DNA from 2 places in the Bacillus sp. THAF10 genome. Region 1 is predicted to be linked to the other one. Evidence: a T-box and tRNA genes for the amino acid it is inferred to sense, from the RefSeq annotation. Region 1 holds a T-box; the other holds one or more tRNA genes.
What was found. The T-box of region 1 lies ahead of alaS (alanine--tRNA ligase). A T-box ahead of a tRNA ligase gene usually reads a tRNA of that ligase, here a tRNA-Ala.
Positions count from the first base shown of each region.

Region 2: it has a tRNA-Ala gene. The T-box ahead of alaS (alanine--tRNA ligase) is inferred to sense a tRNA for this amino acid. The anticodon was not compared.

Region 1 is NZ_CP045403.1:2,776,249-2,785,576, reverse strand. It holds gene FIU87_RS14610 (CoA-acylating methylmalonate-semialdehyde dehydrogenase) at 1-944, shown strand, start outside; gene FIU87_RS14605 (aspartate aminotransferase family protein) at 996-2,351, shown strand; gene FIU87_RS14600 (AI-2E family transporter) at 2,408-3,466, shown strand; T-box leader at 3,514-3,743, shown strand; gene alaS (alanine--tRNA ligase) at 3,790-6,423, shown strand; gene FIU87_RS14590 (IreB family regulatory phosphoprotein) at 6,503-6,769, shown strand; gene ruvX (Holliday junction resolvase RuvX) at 6,773-7,189, shown strand; gene FIU87_RS14580 (DUF1292 domain-containing protein) at 7,206-7,493, shown strand; gene FIU87_RS14575 (Rrf2 family transcriptional regulator) at 7,523-7,996, opposite strand; gene mltG (endolytic transglycosylase MltG) at 8,434-9,328, shown strand, end outside.
Region 2 is NZ_CP045403.1:3,176,348-3,185,675, forward strand. It holds gene thiT (energy-coupled thiamine transporter ThiT) at 1-35, shown strand, start outside; gene FIU87_RS16505 (hypothetical protein) at 139-324, shown strand; gene FIU87_RS16510 (DMT family transporter) at 401-1,306, opposite strand; gene FIU87_RS16515 (MgtC/SapB family protein) at 1,425-2,126, shown strand; tRNA gene FIU87_RS16520 (tRNA-Ala) at 2,179-2,251, shown strand; gene FIU87_RS16525 (carboxypeptidase regulatory-like domain-containing protein) at 2,349-9,328, opposite strand, start outside.

The DNA.
Region 1 (9,328 bases):
ATACCTTTATACTCAAACCTTCAGAGCGTACCCCAATGCTTGCCAATCGACTTGTTGAACTATTTAAAGAAGCAGGAGGTCCTGATGGGGTACTAAATATCGTGCACGGGGCACATGATGTAGTAAATGGGTTATTAGATCATGGCGCTGTGAAAGCTATTTCTTTTGTCGGCTCACAACCAGTAGCCAAGTATGTTTATGAAACAGCAGCAAAAAATGGCAAGCGTGTGCAAGCTTTATCAGGAGCGAAAAATCATCATGTGGTGATGCCAGATGCCAATGTGGAAAAAGCAGCGCAACATATTCTTACCTCTGCGTTCGGAAGTGCTGGGCAGCGTTGTATGGCCTGCAGTGCTGTTGTGGTGGTGGGAACTAACGAGAAGTTTGTCGAGGAATTAAAAGCAAAGGCAAATGAACTTTCGATCGGAAATGGAATGGATGAAGATGTGTTGTTGACGGCTGTTATTAGAGACTCTCACAGAGAAAAAGTGCTTGGGTTTATCACCCAAGGAATTTCAGAAGGGGCATCATTAATTCGAGACGGAAGAAAAGAGATGGAGGAACATTCGGAAGGCAATTTCCTAGGTCCGACAATTTTTGATCATGTTACGCCAGAGATGACGATTGCCAAAGAAGAAATCTTTGCACCTGTATTAAGCCTTCTGCGAGCAAAAGACTTGGATGAAGCCCTCTCACATATTGAAAAGTCCCGGTTTGGCAACGGAGCTACCATTTATACAAAAGATGCCAAGGCAGTCCGACAATTCCGGGAAGAAGCAGACGCAGGAATGATTGGAGTTAATGTTGGGGTTCCTGCGACAATGGCATTTTTTCCATTTTCCGGCTGGAAGGATTCTTTCTATGGCGACCTGCATGTGAATGGGAAGGATGGTGTCAATTTCTACACCCGCAAAAAAGTGATCACATCACGATTTGATTTTTAGATTTTCATATCTTCAAAGGGGGGGACCCTCCTTGAAAAGGGGAGAAGTGAAATGGGAAAGATAAATCAAACGGAAAATTTACTTGCTCAGGATGACCGCTTTGTTTGGCATTCTATGAAGCCATATACGCCAGATGCAACGATGGTGATAAAAGAGGCAAAGGGAGCTTGGATAACAGATATCGATGGCAAGCAATACTTGGACGGCATGGCAGGATTATGGTGTGTAAACGCAGGATACGGAAGAACAGAGCTTGCAGAAGCCGCATATGAACAGTTAAAAGAGCTAGCTTATTTTCCACTCACCCAAAGTCATGTGCCTGCTATAAAGCTTGCTGAAAAACTTAATGAATGGCTTGAGGATGATTATGTTATTTTCTTTTCCAATAGCGGTTCAGAAGCAAATGAAACCGCCTTTAAAATTGCCAGACAATATCATGCTCAAAAAGGAGAATCGGACCGATATAAAATTGTCTCCAGATATCGCTCCTATCATGGCAATACCATGGGTTCTCTAGCTGCTACAGGTCAAGCTCAGCGAAAGTATAAGTATGAGCCGCTAGCACCAGGGTTTGTGCATATTCCACCACCTGATACGTACAGGATGGAGGATGGTCATCTTGAGAATACGATGAAAATGCGTTGTGTGACAGATGTGGATCAGGTAATGACCTGGGAGTTAAGTGAAACGATTGCTGCCATGATTATGGAGCCCATCATCACAGGGGGTGGAATCTTGACTCCGCCAGAGACCTACATGCGTGATGTCCATGATATATGCAAAAAGCATGGAGCGCTATTAATAGTAGATGAAGTGATTTGTGGCTTCGGCAGAACAGGGAAAAAATTTGGTTTCATGAATTATGGTGTCCAGCCTGATATTATTACAATGGCCAAAGGAATCACTAGTGCCTATTTGCCTTTGTCTGCAACGGCGGTCAAAAAAGAGATTTATGAGCAGTTCAAAGGTAGCCAAGAATATGATTATCTCCGCCATGTAAACACGTTCGGAGGTAGTCCTGCCGCGTGTGCCCTTGCCTTGAAAAACTTAGAGATTTTAGAGTCAGAAAGATTGATGGAACGTTCAGCAGAAAAAGGCGCCATCCTATTAAGTGAGTTAAAATCACGACTTTCCAATCATCCAAATGTTGGCGATGTCAGAGGAAAAGGACTCTTAATAGGAATAGAGCTGGTAAAGGATAAAGCTACAAAAGAGCCAATAGAAATAGGCAAAACCAATGAAGTGATTGGCTACTGCAAAAAGAAGGGGCTACTTATTGGGAAAAACGGAGCGACAGTGGCCGGTTATAATAATGTTCTAACACTTTCTCCACCACTTACGATAACGGATGATGACCTTCAGTTTATGATCCAAACAGTAGGAGAGGCCCTATCACAACTGAAATAAAAGTTCGTATATTTAAGCAGAACTAAATAGAAAATAACGAGTAGGAGGCGTTTCTCTTGGAAAAACAGAAGAAATGGCTGTTACGGCTAGGTACACTTCTACTCGTTATGATAATTTTATATGTGTTTATGAAATTAAGTCCCTTATGGCAACCAATACTTCGGGTTGTTTTTGTTATTAGTATTCCGTTTTTTATTAGTATTTTTATCACCTATTTGTTGCATCCGGTTGTGGAGAAAACACATAACCGTGGAGTTCCAAGACCTGTAGCTATTTTGGTCATATATTTGTTGTTTTTTGGTAGCCTTGGCCTTGGCCTCTATCATGGAATCCCCGTTATTATTAAACAGTTCCGGGAGCTTTCTGATAATTTCCCTCAATATGCTGAAACATATAGTACCTGGATTAAACAGATTCATAAATCCACTGCAACCTGGCCTGATGGGGTTCATACGAAAGTGGACCAAACGTTTAATGAATTTGAAGCGATGCTCTCAAATTTAATGACAAAGATTGTTAAAGGGCTAAAGGGAATCTTAAATTCCTTTTTCATCCTTATTGTCATTCCTTTCATAGTTTTTTATTTGTTAAAGGATTATGATCAGGTGAAAAAAACCATCTGGTATCTTACTCCCCGTAAATGGCGTGAAGGTGGAATTGCATTCTTAAAAGATGTGGATCTCTCCCTAGGAAGCTATATCAGAGGACAGCTTACCGTATGTTTGCTTATAGGTGTTTTAGCATCAGCGAGCCTATGGATCAGTGGTATGAAGTATGCCCTTGTCCTTGGGGTCATTATTGGAATTACCAATGTTATCCCGTATTTTGGTCCCATTATTGGTGCGTTTCCAGCCGTCATTATTGCGTTAACAATGTCATTTAAGATGGTGATCATTGTCGTTGTCATTATTTTTGGCCTGCAATTTGTGGAGGGAAACATATTATCTCCGTTGATTGTAGGAAAAAGCCTGCATATTCATCCGGTGTTTATCATTTTAGCACTGTTAATTGGTGGGGAAGTGGCTGGTGTAGTTGGGTTAATCTTAGCAGTTCCGGTATTTGCTATCTTAAAGGTTACCTTAACCCATGTAAGTGCACATTTTATCAAGCATTGACATTCCACATTCTCTTGCATATAATCGAAACATAAAAGCTACATACAAGTAATTCAAAGAAGGATCAAAGTACGTTACAGACCATTTTTTGGGAGCAAGATTTGCTCACGTAGAGAGGAGTTCCGAGGCTGAAAGAACTCTAAAATGAAGGGTAACGGAAAGCTAATCCAGAGTGCAGCGTAAAATGTTGCCGGCTTGCCCCGTTAAACGCAGTCTGAGAGATGGCTATTTTTAGTCATAATCAGGGTGGTACCGCGAGAACACTCTCGTCCCTGTTTTATAGGGACGGGAGTTTTTTATGTTTAAATAAGGAGGTAATCAAAATGAAAAAGTTAACATCTGCTGAAGTTCGCCAAATGTTTTTAGATTTCTTTAAAGAAAAAGGACACGCAGTCGAGCCAAGTGCATCCCTAGTACCACACGAAGATCCATCCCTACTGTGGATCAATAGTGGAGTGGCAACCTTAAAAAAATACTTTGATGGACGTGTGATTCCACCAAATCCACGCATTTGTAATGCGCAAAAATCGATTCGGACGAACGATATTGAAAACGTAGGAAAAACTGCGCGTCATCATACATTTTTTGAAATGCTCGGAAATTTTTCCATCGGGGAATATTTCAAAAAAGAAGCTATTGACTGGGCTTGGGAGTTTCTTACTAGCGACCAATGGATTGGCTTTGATGAGGAAAAACTATCTGTTACCATTCATCCAGAAGACGAAGAAGCATACAAATACTGGAATGAAGTTATAGGAGTGCCAGCTGAACGGATTATCCGCTTGGAAGGGAACTTCTGGGATATTGGGGAAGGCCCGAGTGGTCCAAACACTGAAATTTTCTATGACCGTGGAGAAAGCTATGGTAACGATGCAAATGATCCTGAACTTTATCCAGGAGGGGAAAATGAGCGTTACTTAGAAATTTGGAACCTTGTATTTTCAGAGTTCAATCATAACCCTGATCATACCTATACCCCACTACCAAAGAAGAACATTGATACAGGTATGGGACTTGAGCGAATGGTTTCTGTTATTCAGGATGTTCCAACAAACTTTGATACGGATTTGTTTATCCCAATTATTGAAGCGACAGAAAGTGTATCAGGAGAGAAATACCGTAAGGACCATGAAAAGGATGTAGCGTTTAAAGTAATCGCAGACCATATTCGTACGGTAACTTTTGCGGTGGGAGACGGAGCGCTTCCATCAAACGAAGGGCGTGGCTATGTGCTTCGCCGCCTGTTAAGAAGAGCTGTTCGGTATGCAAAGCAACTTGGAATCAACCGTCCATTTATGTTTGAGCTTGTGCCTGTTGTGGCGGAAATCATGGTCGATTTCTACCCAGAGGTAAAAGAAAAGCAAGAGTTCATCCAGCGAGTGGTGAAAACGGAAGAAGAGCGCTTCCATGAGACGTTAAATGAGGGGCTTGCGATTCTATCAACTGTGATCTCTAAAGCAAAAGAAGAAGGAAGGACCGTTATTTCAGGATCAGATGTGTTCCGTCTTTATGACACGTACGGGTTCCCAGTTGAATTAACAGAAGAATATGTGGAAGAGGATGGCATGACTCTCGATCACCCTGGCTTTGAAAAGGAAATGGAAATGCAACGCGAGCGTGCCCGCGCTGCTCGTCAGGATTCTAGTTCCATGCAGATTCAGTCTGGTGTGCTTGGCGAAATTCGCTCTGAAAGCAGCTTTGTAGGTTATAATCAATTGACGGTAGAGTCAACGCTTTCTGTTATCGTGAAAAATGGCGAGCTTGTAGATACGGCTGGTGCTGGTGAGGAAGTACAAATTATTTTGTCAGAAACTCCATTTTATGCCGAAAGCGGCGGACAGGTGGCTGATCATGGATACCTAGCTACCGAAAGTGGACGAGGGTTTGTGAAGGATGTGCAAAAGGCTCCAAATGGTCAAAACCTCCACACTGTCATCGTGGAAGAAGGAGAGCTTCATCGAGAGCAAGCAGTAAAAGCAGAAGTGCATGCACAAAACAGAGCGCAAATTGTGAAAAACCACACGGCAACGCATTTACTTCATCAAGCGTTAAAAGACGTTCTAGGAACACATGTTAACCAAGCAGGTTCTCTTGTTACTTCTGAAAGGATGCGCTTTGACTTCTCTCATTTTGGCCAAGTAACACAGGAAGAAATGGAAAGAATTGAAGCGATTGTGAACGAGAAAATTTGGGCAAGTATAAATGTGGTCATTGAAAACAAGAGTATTACGGAAGCGAAAGAAATGGGAGCAATGGCGCTGTTCGGAGAAAAATATGGCGATATTGTCCGTGTCGTTCAAGTGGATAATTATAGCATCGAGCTTTGTGGAGGCTGCCATGTTTCAAACACTTCCGCGATTGGGTTGTTTAAAATTGTAAGTGAGTCAGGAATTGGAGCAGGTACACGCAGAATCGAAGCGGTAACAGGTGAAGGTGCGTATCGCCTTATGAATGATCAGGTGCAATTGTTAAAAGAAGCGGCAGGGAAATTAAAGACGAAACCGCAAGATGTAAGCTCCCGTATCGACGCCTTACTTATCGATTTAAAAGAGCTTCAAAGGGAAAATCAGTCTTTATCTGCAAAGCTTGGGAATATTGAAGCATCCTCCCTTTCCTCGAAAGCAAAAGACGTGAACGGCGTCACGATGCTTGTGAGTAAAGTAGCTGGAACCGACATGAACAATCTCCGCACAATGGTGGATGATTTAAAAACAAAGCTTGAGTCTGGTATCATAGTACTTGCAAGTGTGCAGGACGGAAAAGTAAACATTTCCGCTGGTGTGACAAAAGATCTTATTGAAAAAGGCTATCATGCTGGTAAGGTAGTAAAAGAGGTAGCAACTCGCTGTGGCGGAGGCGGTGGGGGCCGTCCTGATATGGCACAAGCTGGTGGAAAGAACCCAGAACAAGTCGACTCTGCGCTGCAATATGTAGAAGAATGGATAAAATCCGTTTAACATTGACGACATTTGGTGTACAATATAGGTAACAATTTACATGCAGATAAATAAGAAGTCTAAGAGAGAGGTGCAAATGATGAGCTCCTTTGACAAAACAATGAAGTTTAACTTTACGGAAGATGCATTGGAAGCGAATGTTGATGACGTTTTAATTACGGTATATGAGGCCCTGCAGGAAAAAGGCTACAATCCAATTAATCAGATTGTCGGCTACTTACTTTCCGGAGACCCTGCTTATATTCCCCGTCACAAAGACGCGAGAACACTGATTCGTAAAATTGAGAGGGACGAGCTAATTGAAGAGTTAGTAAAATCGTACCTAGAACAGCACCGCAAGGAGTAGTACATGCGCATTTTAGGCTTAGACGTTGGGTCCAAAACCGTTGGTGTCGCAGTGAGCGATGAAATGGGATGGACTGCACAAGGATTGGAAACGATAAAAATTGACGAGGCAGTCAACAACCTCGGCTTTAAACGATTAAAACAGATAATCGCAGAGTACAAGCCGGAAAAAGTAGTGATTGGCTTGCCAAAGAATATGAATGGCTCTGTAGGTCCACGTGGCGAAGCTAGCCAAGCATATGGAGCAAAGCTAACAGAAAAAACGGGACTCCCCGTCATCTATTGGGATGAACGTCTTTCCACTGTTGCAGCAGAAAGAATTCTGCTGACAGCAGATGTTAGCAGAAAAAAAAGAAAACAAGTGATTGATAAAATGGCTGCAGTTGTTATTTTACAAGGATACTTAGACAGTCAACAATAATTTTGAGGTGATTAGAATGGAACACGGAGAACAGCATATTACAGTAGTAGATGAAAACGGCAACGAGCAGCTTTGTGAGGTTTTGTTTACGTTCGAATCAGAAGAGTTTGGTAAATCATACGTACTTTATTATCCAGTAGGGGCAGATGAAGACGACAATGAAGATATCGAAATTCACGCTTCTAGCTTTGTGCCAAATGAATCTGATGAAGGTGGCGATCTTGAGCCAGTTGAAACAGACGAAGAGTGGGACATGATTGAAGAAATGTTAAATACCTTCCTAGCAGAGGAAGAAGAACAATAAACAACCTAAAAAAAGAGGACATGCAGAATTCACGATTCTGTATTGTCCTCTTTTGTTATTTCTGTTTGAATAGATACTAATAACGAACGTAGCTGGTTTTTATTTTTAACTAAATCATGCAAGGTGTATTGATCAAGAACGTTCAAAAATGCCTGAAGTGCTTGGTTAAGTATTCCTTTTAACGAACAGCTTGGTGAAATAATGCATTGATTGTCTTCAGAAAAGCATTCCACAATCGTAAAATCCTCTTCGGTTTCTCTAACTAGCTTTCCGATATTTATTTCCGATGGCTCTAAGGCTAAGCTTAATCCACCGTTTCGTCCTCTTATCGTTTCGACGTACCCTAATTTTCCAAGATGAAAGGTCACCTTCATTAAATGGTTTTTGGAAATACCATAGGCTGTAGCGATGTCTTTGATTTGCACAAGTTTCTGCGAATCTGGCGTGCTGGCTAAATATAGTAATACTCTTAATGAGTAATCCGAATAAAGTGTAAGTTTCATATGCTCCCTCCACTTATTTATTTTAGCATAAATGGTCATGTCATTTATAAAGGTAAAACTACTAATTAGCAACAAAATTATTTTTAAAAAGCTGTTTTCGTAAACTTTGTTGCTACTGCGTATGGTTAAGCAAAACGTGATCGACGTTGCTGTCATGCTTTTTCGTGGAGAAAGTTTCAGATATCTGGCAACTTTTCTTCGAATAATGACTGGAAAAAGTCTTAAAGCCCACTTTTTCCAAGTTTGTAGTAACAATCCTTTAGAAAAGAGCTTATTGAAAAGTATGAAAATAAATAGGGCAAAAGTAATGTGTTTTTTGAAAAAAATGATAGAATATGATGTAGGATTGTGTCGGAAATGTAAAATACGTTGTTTTTTTGTCAAATACATCATAAATTTGTTGTATAATTAACTGGTGCGCGAGAGGGGGTCTTTTTTTGTCTGAGAAAAATAATAAAGACTTGATACAAGAAAAATTAAAAGAGAAACATTTTGAAGCGAAGATTGTTCGCCGTATTGTATTTACTGTTTTTGTCATATTGATGCTTGCCATCACAGCAGTAATTGGCGGTGGATACTTCTATATAAAAAATGCGCTACAACCGGTAGATGAAAAAAATACTGATTCAAAAATGGTGGAGATTCCGATAGGCTCTTCTCCAACAGCAATTGGTCGAATTTTAGAAGAAAACGGGATTGTACATCATGGGAAGATCTTTCGATATTATACGAAATTCAAAAATGAATCTGGCTTCCAAGCCGGAGAATATGCACTAAGTCCTTCCATGAAGCTGGATGAAATAATTGGGCATTTAAAGCAAGGAAGAGTGGAGCAAGAAGTGGTGTTTCAAATTACAATCCCTGAAGGTCGTCAGCTCGAACAAATAGCAGAAATCCTCGAAAAAAGAATTGGTATATCAGAGGACGAATTTATTGCAACTGCCAACGATAAAAAATACTTAGAAAGCTTAATGGGGAAATTTCCGAAAATAATTACGGAGGATTTGCTAGATGAGGAAATTCGCTATCCATTGGAAGGCTACCTTTTCCCGGCAACCTATCCTTTCTATGTAGAAAATCCGACAGCTGAAGAAGTCATTGAGACAATGCTACAAAAAACACAGGAAGTGCTCGAAGAAGAAAAGATTAGAGTTGCTCTTGCAGAGTCAGAATTGAGCACACATGAATTATTGACAATGGCTAGTTTGATTGAAGCAGAAGCAACCTCACAAACAGATCGTGAAATGATCTCTAGTGTCTTTTTTAACCGTTTGGATGTGGGAATGCCATTGCAAACTGACCCAACTGTTCTCTATGCTTTAGGGGAGCATA
Region 2 (9,328 bases), 400 kb from region 1:
CACGAATTTTCACAATGAATAAATCTTTCTCTTGAAAGCTAGCCCTCGTGGCTAGCTTTTTTGTTCTTTTAAGATAATCGCATGTTTTATAAATTCTCTCATATAATCTAGTAACAGATATGTTCAGGGGGATATGAAATGGATCTAGTAAAAATCACAGCATTTATAGTAGCATTATGCACCTCAATAGGGTTGTTCTTGTTTTCATATTTTGAAACAATTAGAATTTGCAATCAAACTGGTAAGGTATATGGAGAAGGTATGGTGTTTGGGTTTTCTCTTGCTCTATTTTTTGCATTAATGGCAAATGAACTTAGTAGCTAGTGCAATAAAGCCGACTTCAGGAAGTCGGCTTTATTGCTTTAGTAGGTACTTCCATATAAAAATTTGCTCCTATCTCCTATTCTCCCCCTACAGGTAAAGTAGGCTCAACTCTTCTTTTACGATTGCTACGTAGAAAGTAGCCAACACTAAGTATCACTAGTAGTCCACCGGCAAATTGACTGTATGTAACAATCTCCTCTAAAACGAAATAAGCTAGAACTGCTGCCCCAATTGGTTCAAATAATATAGCCATAGAAATTACATTCGTACTGATATACTTAATTGCCCAATTAAATAAAGAATGCCCTAAGAGTGTCGGGAAAATTGCTAGCATGATAAACCAAAACCAATCTGATGCAGCATAATTTGTGAACGAATCTCCTGAAATAAGAACATAGATAAACAATGTCAGACAACTAAAACTATACACAATAAACGTATAGGTAATGATGGAAACTCTCTTTCTGACATCCTGGCCAAATAGAAGATAGGCGGTTACAAGGGCACAGGCAATTAATGCAAGAAAATCACCAAACAATGCCATCCCGCTAATTTTAAAATCACCCCAACTTATAATAAAGCTTCCAGTAACTGCAAGAATACCAGATATGATAGCACGTGCACTCAGCCTTTCACGAAAAAAGATGTAGGTACCCAAAAAAGCAAAGAGTGGCTGGAGGGTGACCAATACTGTAGAGCTTGCAACACTGGTATAGTTCAAGGATTCAAACCATAAAATAAAGTGAAAAGCTAAAAATGTACCAGCTATTGCAGAAAAAAACCAATCTCTTTTGGTGATGTTTTTTAATTCACCAACATACTTCCATAAAAATATGGGTAAAAGAAAAATTACGGAGAAAAAAAGCCGATAGAATGCAATTACGCCTGCAGGAGCATCGGCTAGTTTTACAAAAATAGCCGATGCAGAAACAGTAATAACCCCGACTGCGAGTGCCATATATGGATTCAACCATTTATTCATTCTTAATCACCAATCCAAACTTAAATATAATAGATACTTTCTAATTGTACAGAATATTGTTATACTTCTCTAACAATTTATTTTCATTTTCTGCTGTAATAATGTCAGGAGGGGGCACATGGAGTTTTTTTTAGAACATCTTGAGACAAATGATTTCATTATTAAATTAACTTTTGCTACCATCGCTGGAGTGATAATTGGGTTAGAGCGAGAATTAAAGGGAAAACCGCTTGGATTAAAGACGTGTGTTATTGTGTCTGTCATGGCCTGCTTACTTACGATTGTTTCCTATGAGTCTGCTTTTCTTTACTCCAAAGAGTATTCTCGTCCGATGGATCCAGGACGTATTCCTTCATATGTAATAAGCGGCATTGGTTTTCTAGGTGCAGGGGTAATATTAAGAAGAAGCAATGAGGCTATTTCAGGTCTAACAACCGCAGCATTAGTGTTAGCATCTGCAGCACTTGGAATCACAATTGGCGCAGGATTTTTTATTGAAGGAGCTTTTGGCGTTATTTTTATTATTCTTGGTGTCAAAGTGATTCCTTCCCTTTTTGATCTAGTAGGTCCAAAAAAACTAAAAGAAAAAGAAATTAAAGTGAAGATTTTTATAGAGAAGAGCGTAAATCTTACTAATATAATGAAAGAGATCAGAGAGAAAAACCTCTCCATAAAAAGAGTGAAGATTAAAGAAGAAAAGGATGATATCGTTCTTAATTGTATCGTTACAACGAAAAAAGCGGTGTATACAACGGATGTTTACAGTGATATTAAGTCCTTAACAGGCGTTATCCAAGCAGAAGTGGAAAACTTGGATTAAAAAAAGTATTTGCAAACTTGGAATTTTTTGATAAAATAAATTCAGTCGCAACGGGGCATTAGCTCAGCTGGGAGAGCGCTACGCTGGCAGCGTAGAGGTCAGGGGTTCGAGCCCCCTATGCTCCATATTTAACACCACTGCATAAAGTGCAGTGGTGTTTTTTTCTTTCTATTAAATAGTGAAAATGCCCTAGGGGAACCCCAGGGCATTTTCTACCTTCTTTTATTTGATGATTTTTTCTAATTCTGCTGCAACCTCTTCACTTACAGCCTTCTCACCACCAAACATGGTAAGTCTATTTACGTTATTTTCCTTCAGGTATTGAGACAGTGCGGTAGATACGTTATTCCCTACTAATAAAATACCGCTGTTGTTCTTAGCTGCTAAAACTGATCCGGTTAGTGCATCGGCAAAGTTTCTGCCTGTTGCTACATACATGTTTTGACTAACCATATTGAATGCTTTTGCTACTGCAATGTTCGTCTCATATCTATCTTTCCCACTTACTCGGATGGATCCTGGAATCTTATCCATTACTTTTTCATTAACCACCGCTGTTCCACCTATCACCATACTGTTTGTGACCCCTAAAGCTTTTAGGGCTTTATTTGTACTGGAAGGTAATTCATCCGGTTTTGTTAACAGTATTGGTAGACCTTGCATCGCTGCATAGGAAGCAACGGAAAGGGCATCAGGGAAGTTACGGCCATTGGCAACAACCGCTTTAGTTGTTCCTTTTGGCGCAACATGATTTGCGATGAGTGATGCAGTTTCATAACGATCTGACCCAGAGATTCTGGACACTTTTAATCCTTCCTCTTTAAGAGCATCTACCACTCCATCATTAATTGCCTTTGTTCCTCCAAGCACCACAACTTTAGTAGCACCTAAACGCTGAATTTCATCTAACACTCCATCAGATAGCTTAGCGGTTTTCGTTAATAGAATCGGCGCTCCTAGTTTATATGCTAACGGTGCACCAGCTAGAGCATCAGCATAATTGTCTAATCGAGCCAATACGACAGTGTCCGCTGAAGTCCAACCATTTTTACTGATTTCGATTGCCGTTAGTGATCTAGTTGCCCCTGAAATTCGACTAATAGATTCTTTCGAAATAAACAATTTACCAGCTGTTTCTTGAACAACTCTGTTGCCTGCAACATCCATGAATTCCACTTCAATTACAGCACCTTGAAGATCCACATTAGCAGGAACCGTCCAAGTCCCTTTATAAACTCCAGGCTCTACTTCTTCCATCATATTGCCCGTAGTCTGCGTAGTGAACTGCGCTGGAAGCTTGATGGAATAAGTTGCCGTTCCACCTTCTGATTCACTTCTAAAGGAAATGTCCACTTTATCTCCAGTTTTCACATAAAGATCAGCAGACGGAGATAAATCCGTCATTTCTGGTGTACTTAAGTCCACTGTCACCTGTCGCTCAACCTTCGTGACTTTTCCAGCTAAATCCGTAGCTTCCACTGTGATTGTATGTGTACCTTCTTCAAGAATAATTCTAGTGGAGAACTCTCCAGCATCATTTACTTCTACTTTCTCTCCATTTACTAATACCTCGTCTAAGTTGGCATCAGTAGCAGAGCCATTTACATCTACAACTTCTTTGCCTGTTACCATGTTGTTTACCGGTGAGGTCACATTTAGCTGTGGCGCTTCCCTATCAACTATCACCATCACCTTCGTATCAGAAATAACTTCTCCAGCAAAATTATGAGCAACTAAATTTAGCTCATATTCGTTATCCTCTAGACCGCTCACCTCGATACTGAATGTTCCATCTTTTTCTGGTGATGCTGTAGCAAGAACCTCTTCACCATTTAAAAGAGTGACCGTACTTCTATATTCCGCTTTACCAGTAATTTTCACATTACCATCGGTTGAGATAATCTCTTCCTCATCTGCAATTGGAGCTTCTGGTAATTCCTGTACTCCATCTCTAGCCCATTCAATCGCTTGAAGATATAGTTGTTTACCTTGCTGTGTCCAGCCTTGAGTTGGGCTGATCATGTTGTTAACTGCATAAGTGGACAATAATAGATGCATATGGTTTTCACTTCTAAAGTCATAGGCAATGGTTGCACCCTTATCTTCTCCGTCCACTTTAAGTGAAGCTAGTGTAACACCCTCATAATTTTCAAAAGTGGCGTAAGGGCTCTTCTCACTATGAATTTTAATCGTTTCACCATCTAATCCGGAGAAGATGCCATGCTCTTGAAGTGCCTCTACATGGATAGCTCCTTCATTATATCCATGTTCTGCTACTGTAGGACTGCCAAACACTTTTTCTAATAGTTGGATGGATCCATCCACTCCCCAAGTGTCTGTAAAGACTAAGCTTGTTTCATTTTTATCACTTTCTTCAATCAATTTATTTATTTGTTCTTCCGTTGCATCTTTTTCATTGACAATGATGACAGAATAATTGTAAACATCGTCTACAATATCCCAATTACGACTTTGTGCTGCAAAACCATTTTCATTCAAGAAGTCAGTTAGCGATGTTTTCACATCTCCTAGTACAGCTACGTTGAAATCACTTAATTTAAAGTCTAATTCCACGCTTGCACCATCTTCAATACTAACTGCCTGGGTGATGGTCTGATAGCCATTTACTTTCACTTCGATTTCATATTCGCCTGCAATCAGCTCTTCAAATACATAAGAGCCTGTATCATCTGTTTCCACTGACTCTTCGTATAATCCCTCTTTCTCTTTCAGAGTAACCATGGCACCATTAATGCCTTTTCCATCAAGATCCGTAATATTACCGGAGAGGCTCATACGATCGGTTTTTTCCATTTCAAAGTTTAATTCTACAGCTTGGCCAAGTTCTTCCACATCTACTGTTACGGTTTGAGTAGAATAGCCGTGAGCGCGAGCCTTTACTTCATAGCTGCCAGTTCCAATACCTATACGGTACTGTCCTTCAGCGTTTGTCTGTGTGGTTAACCCTTCACTTTCAATAGATACAGTTGCTCCTGCAATCGGCTCTCCTTCTTGATCCTGAACAGTACCCACTATTTCACCAAGACTAGCAGACATTGCCCAATCTACTGCATTGACAAAAATTCGTTTGGCGTCTTCTGTCCACCTTGAGTTAGGGTGTCCATAAGAGCCTGCATGCAAGCTTCCTAGGAGTACATGAACAGAATTAGCAGTACTGAATTTGTAAGCAACACCGTCACCTAGCGTCCCTTTTTCGTCATGCGTAAGGTCAGCAAGCTTTGTACCACTGTATTCAGTGAAGTAAGACCATTGCTGGTTCGATTCGCCATTGTCAGCAATTCGAATGACATCTCCAACTTCATATCCTGCAAAAATTGGGTGATCCTCTACAACCGTGTAATTGATATGTCCTGGAGAGAATCCTTGAGTCACAGATGCTGGATCTCCATAGAAACTACTCAAATCACGAATTGTTCCTCCAGCAAATTGGCTGGTGAAGATAGTACTTACCCCATAACTATCAGCCAAGTCTAGGAAATCTTTAAACTTCGCTTCTGGCATTGCCGAAGAATTTCTATCATTTAATATAACTAGCACATATTCCTCTAACTCTTCCATTAATTGATCTACATCACCATTTAGCCAAGCAATCGCTTCATATCCTTGTTGCTCAAGGAATGGTACAAGCCTGCCATTATTAGTAGACGTTCCTACTACAGCAATTTTTTGAGAGATACCCAAGGTGAAGTTAAGAGTAACTTCTTCATCCTTCTCCACCTGAGCTGGAACCACCTGTGGCGTATATCCATTCGCTGTTACACGTGCTTGATACGTCACACCAGCAGGAGCTTGTAGCTCATAGTAGCCATTTTCATCTGTGGTAGTTTGTAAAGGTGTTCCTTCTAATCGTATTAGCGCACCTTTAATTCCAGCATTTGTATCTTCCGCCTTCACATGCCCTTTAATGAGGCCTGCATTTTCTGAAGTAATAACATATGTTTCTTCCTTACTTTCACCACGTACCACATTAACTTCAAAGCTCTTATCTTCATGTCCGAATGCCTCTACATTCAATGTGTAGGTGCCTGTGTCAAGCGCCAAGAAGAATGAACCATCTGGCTCTGTTTTGAAGGTATAACCAGTTTCCTCTACTGTAATGACGGAGGATACCCCTCGGTCAAAGTTGTTATTAATCTGACCATGAATCTCCCCAACAAGAGGTTCGGTGTTATCTAATGCCCAAACAAGCGCATTATTTAGAATACGTTCCCTGCTTTCATCAAAGTAAGTGGATTCTGTAAAACCGTAACCTATTGTCATGTTAGACAATAGAACTTCCACACTGTTCAGTGTTCGTCCGCCATAGGCAGCAAAGCTTCCTAACTCTCCCTGACCTGGGTGAGAAACGGTTGCAATAGTTTTCCCTGTGTAGCCATCAAATCCATAATAATAACGACCAGCAAACGAGAATTGACCATTTTCATCCCGTTTAACTCCTTCAAACAATGGATGATCCTCAATAATATCAACTGTTAGTACATTCTGTGAGGAAGACAGACTTCCAGCTCGTTCTATAGCTGGATCTCCTACATAATCGACAAGGAATCGAATACTTCCCCTAGGACCTCCATTACCAGTCCAGATAACGGACGTTTCTGTTTTGTCCAGTTCTTTAACGAAATCAAGAAATACCTGTTTTTCAGGGTTTAGGCTATTATTGTAGTCGGAATTAGCAAAAATCAGATCATAATCACTAATTCTATCTAGATCTGTGTAATAGAGATCTTCTACTATATAACCTCTAGGAGTTAAATAATCTTTTAAATTTACAACCGATGAGAGCTGTCCATCCACAATCACCCCGATTTTTGGTGATGGTTTCATTTTACGATTCAGCACTGTTGCTTCATCTGCTTTTACTTCTACCTCCATCTCCTGTTGTACATAGCCTTCTTTTTTCACCACTAAAGAGTATGTTCCAGGGACAAAATGCTCCATGGTAAAGTTTCCACTCACATTTGTTGTAGCTTCACGTGGATGGTCTTTCACCTCAATATGAACACCTTGAATTCCTTCAAGTGTATTCTCGTCGAAGAACTTCCCTTCAATGGAACCGATGCTTTCTTGAAGTGCCATTTTTACTGTGAACTGTCCAAGATCTTCATTGACTGTTACTGATTTTGCTGCAGTTTGATAGGCGAAAGAATTTATTTCTAAATCATAATCCCCATCCAAGGCGGCAATGCTAAAGTAGCCTGTTTCTGGGTCAGTCCATGAACTTAAACCTTCCCCTTCCACCTGTACATGTGCATAGAGTGGATTTCCTTCTTCGTCCGTAATGTATCCCTCAATCGTGTTGTATTCAATGTAAGCTGCCCAAAGGATCGCATTAACAAAAATTTGTTTTCCGCTTTCGGTATAGTGTCTATTATCATGAGTGAATGATATACCATGCCCACTCATTAACAGCTCCATACTCGTTCCAGTTCTTGGTTTGTATGCAATACCTGAACCATGCGCTTCTTCATGAGCTTCATGCTTGATATTGGCAATTGGATAGCCAGAATACCCTTCGAAATATGCAATATCGCTTCGGTTTGGTAAAAGAATATCAACAAAATCCCCAGGCTCTAAATCTCCAAAAATCGGATTTTTTTCTAATACCACGTAACCAGCTGAACTATTGCGATCTCTATGAGTGGTACGTGACTCTGGATCTTGGAATCTATTCACAAGATGATTCAAACCGGAGCCAGACCAGTATGTGTCACCAAAAATGACACTCACCTCATGTTTGTCTGCTTCAGCTAAGAATTCCTCTAACACTTCCAAGGTTACACTTGTGGTAGATTGGTCGTTAAAAAATACTACATCCAGGTTTTGTAATTCAGGTAAAATGCTACTGATATTAGAATAATCAGTCGCTTCTATACCATGGCCCTCTAAAAGCTCTCTCAAGGATCCAAATGACGAATCTCCGATCACACCAACGTCAGGAGAAGGATAAAGCTCAATATTTAACTGAATAGGTTCACTTGCAACTTCGATTGTCTGTTTATACGTTACATAATCTCTTAGAATAATTTCTAATCGATAGGTTGCTTCATCTAACCCAGCAATATCATATGCACCGTTAATAGAGCTCACTTCTTCTGCGACAAGATTGCCTTGTTCATCATACAAGTTGATTTCTACATATGGTATCGCTTGTCCAGTAATCTTATTGGTTACTTGTCCCGATACTGTACCACTATTAGAAACACCCATAACGATATTATTAACAACTGGCTCGCCATTTTTAAATTCAACTGTGGCTGTTTTCGTTTCATAGCCAGCTTTTCGGTAGGCAACTTCAAACAAGCCTTCGTCATGGAATAGTTTATATGCTCCGCCACTTGATGGAACATGCACTCCAGTGTCAACAACTTCTACCGTAACATCCAAAGGATTTCCATTCTCATCAACAACAGAACCACTCACTTCACCAAATTCAGCATCCATCACATATCGAACACCGTTCAGCATGATTTGCTGTTGCGTTGGCAACCATCCATTAAATGGAGATACCCAAGGAGATGCAGCTCCTGTAGATAATAGTAAATGGGCACTATCTTCTGTTACACCTTTATACGCAACACCTGCTCCAACAAAGCCAAGTCTTGTGCTTCCTACGCTTGCAAGATTGCGACCGGAGTATTGATTAAACCAAACAAAGTCTCCATTGTGGTGAAGATCATAGTTTGTATTAACATCTAGTCCTTCCAAGATAGGATGCGTTTCGTTTACACGTAGGCGAATAGTCGCTGGGTTATAGTCAGAGTCGTATTGAGCTGGGTCATTTCTAAACTCCCAAAGATGTCTTAAACTACCATAGCTTATGCCCCAAGTATCAGCAAATACGACGCTAACTCCATGTTCATCCGCTGCTGCTACAAGCTCTTCAAACGCTTCCTCACTAGGTTTTTCACCCATGGAAGTATAAGCACCATTCATGTATAAAACTTGATAGCTACCAATTTCATCCACAATGTCCCATCCACGTTGTTCAGCAGGAATGCCATTGTTATTCAAGAATCTTGTAATTTCTCCATTGTAATCATCCAATACAGCTACATCAACAGGAGTCATTTCATAACTAACAGCGGTATTTTCTCCTGCTTTGACTTTTACTTCTATTACTTCATCTACATAGCCTGCAAAAGAAAATTGCACAGCATATGATCCTTCATATACCTCTGAGA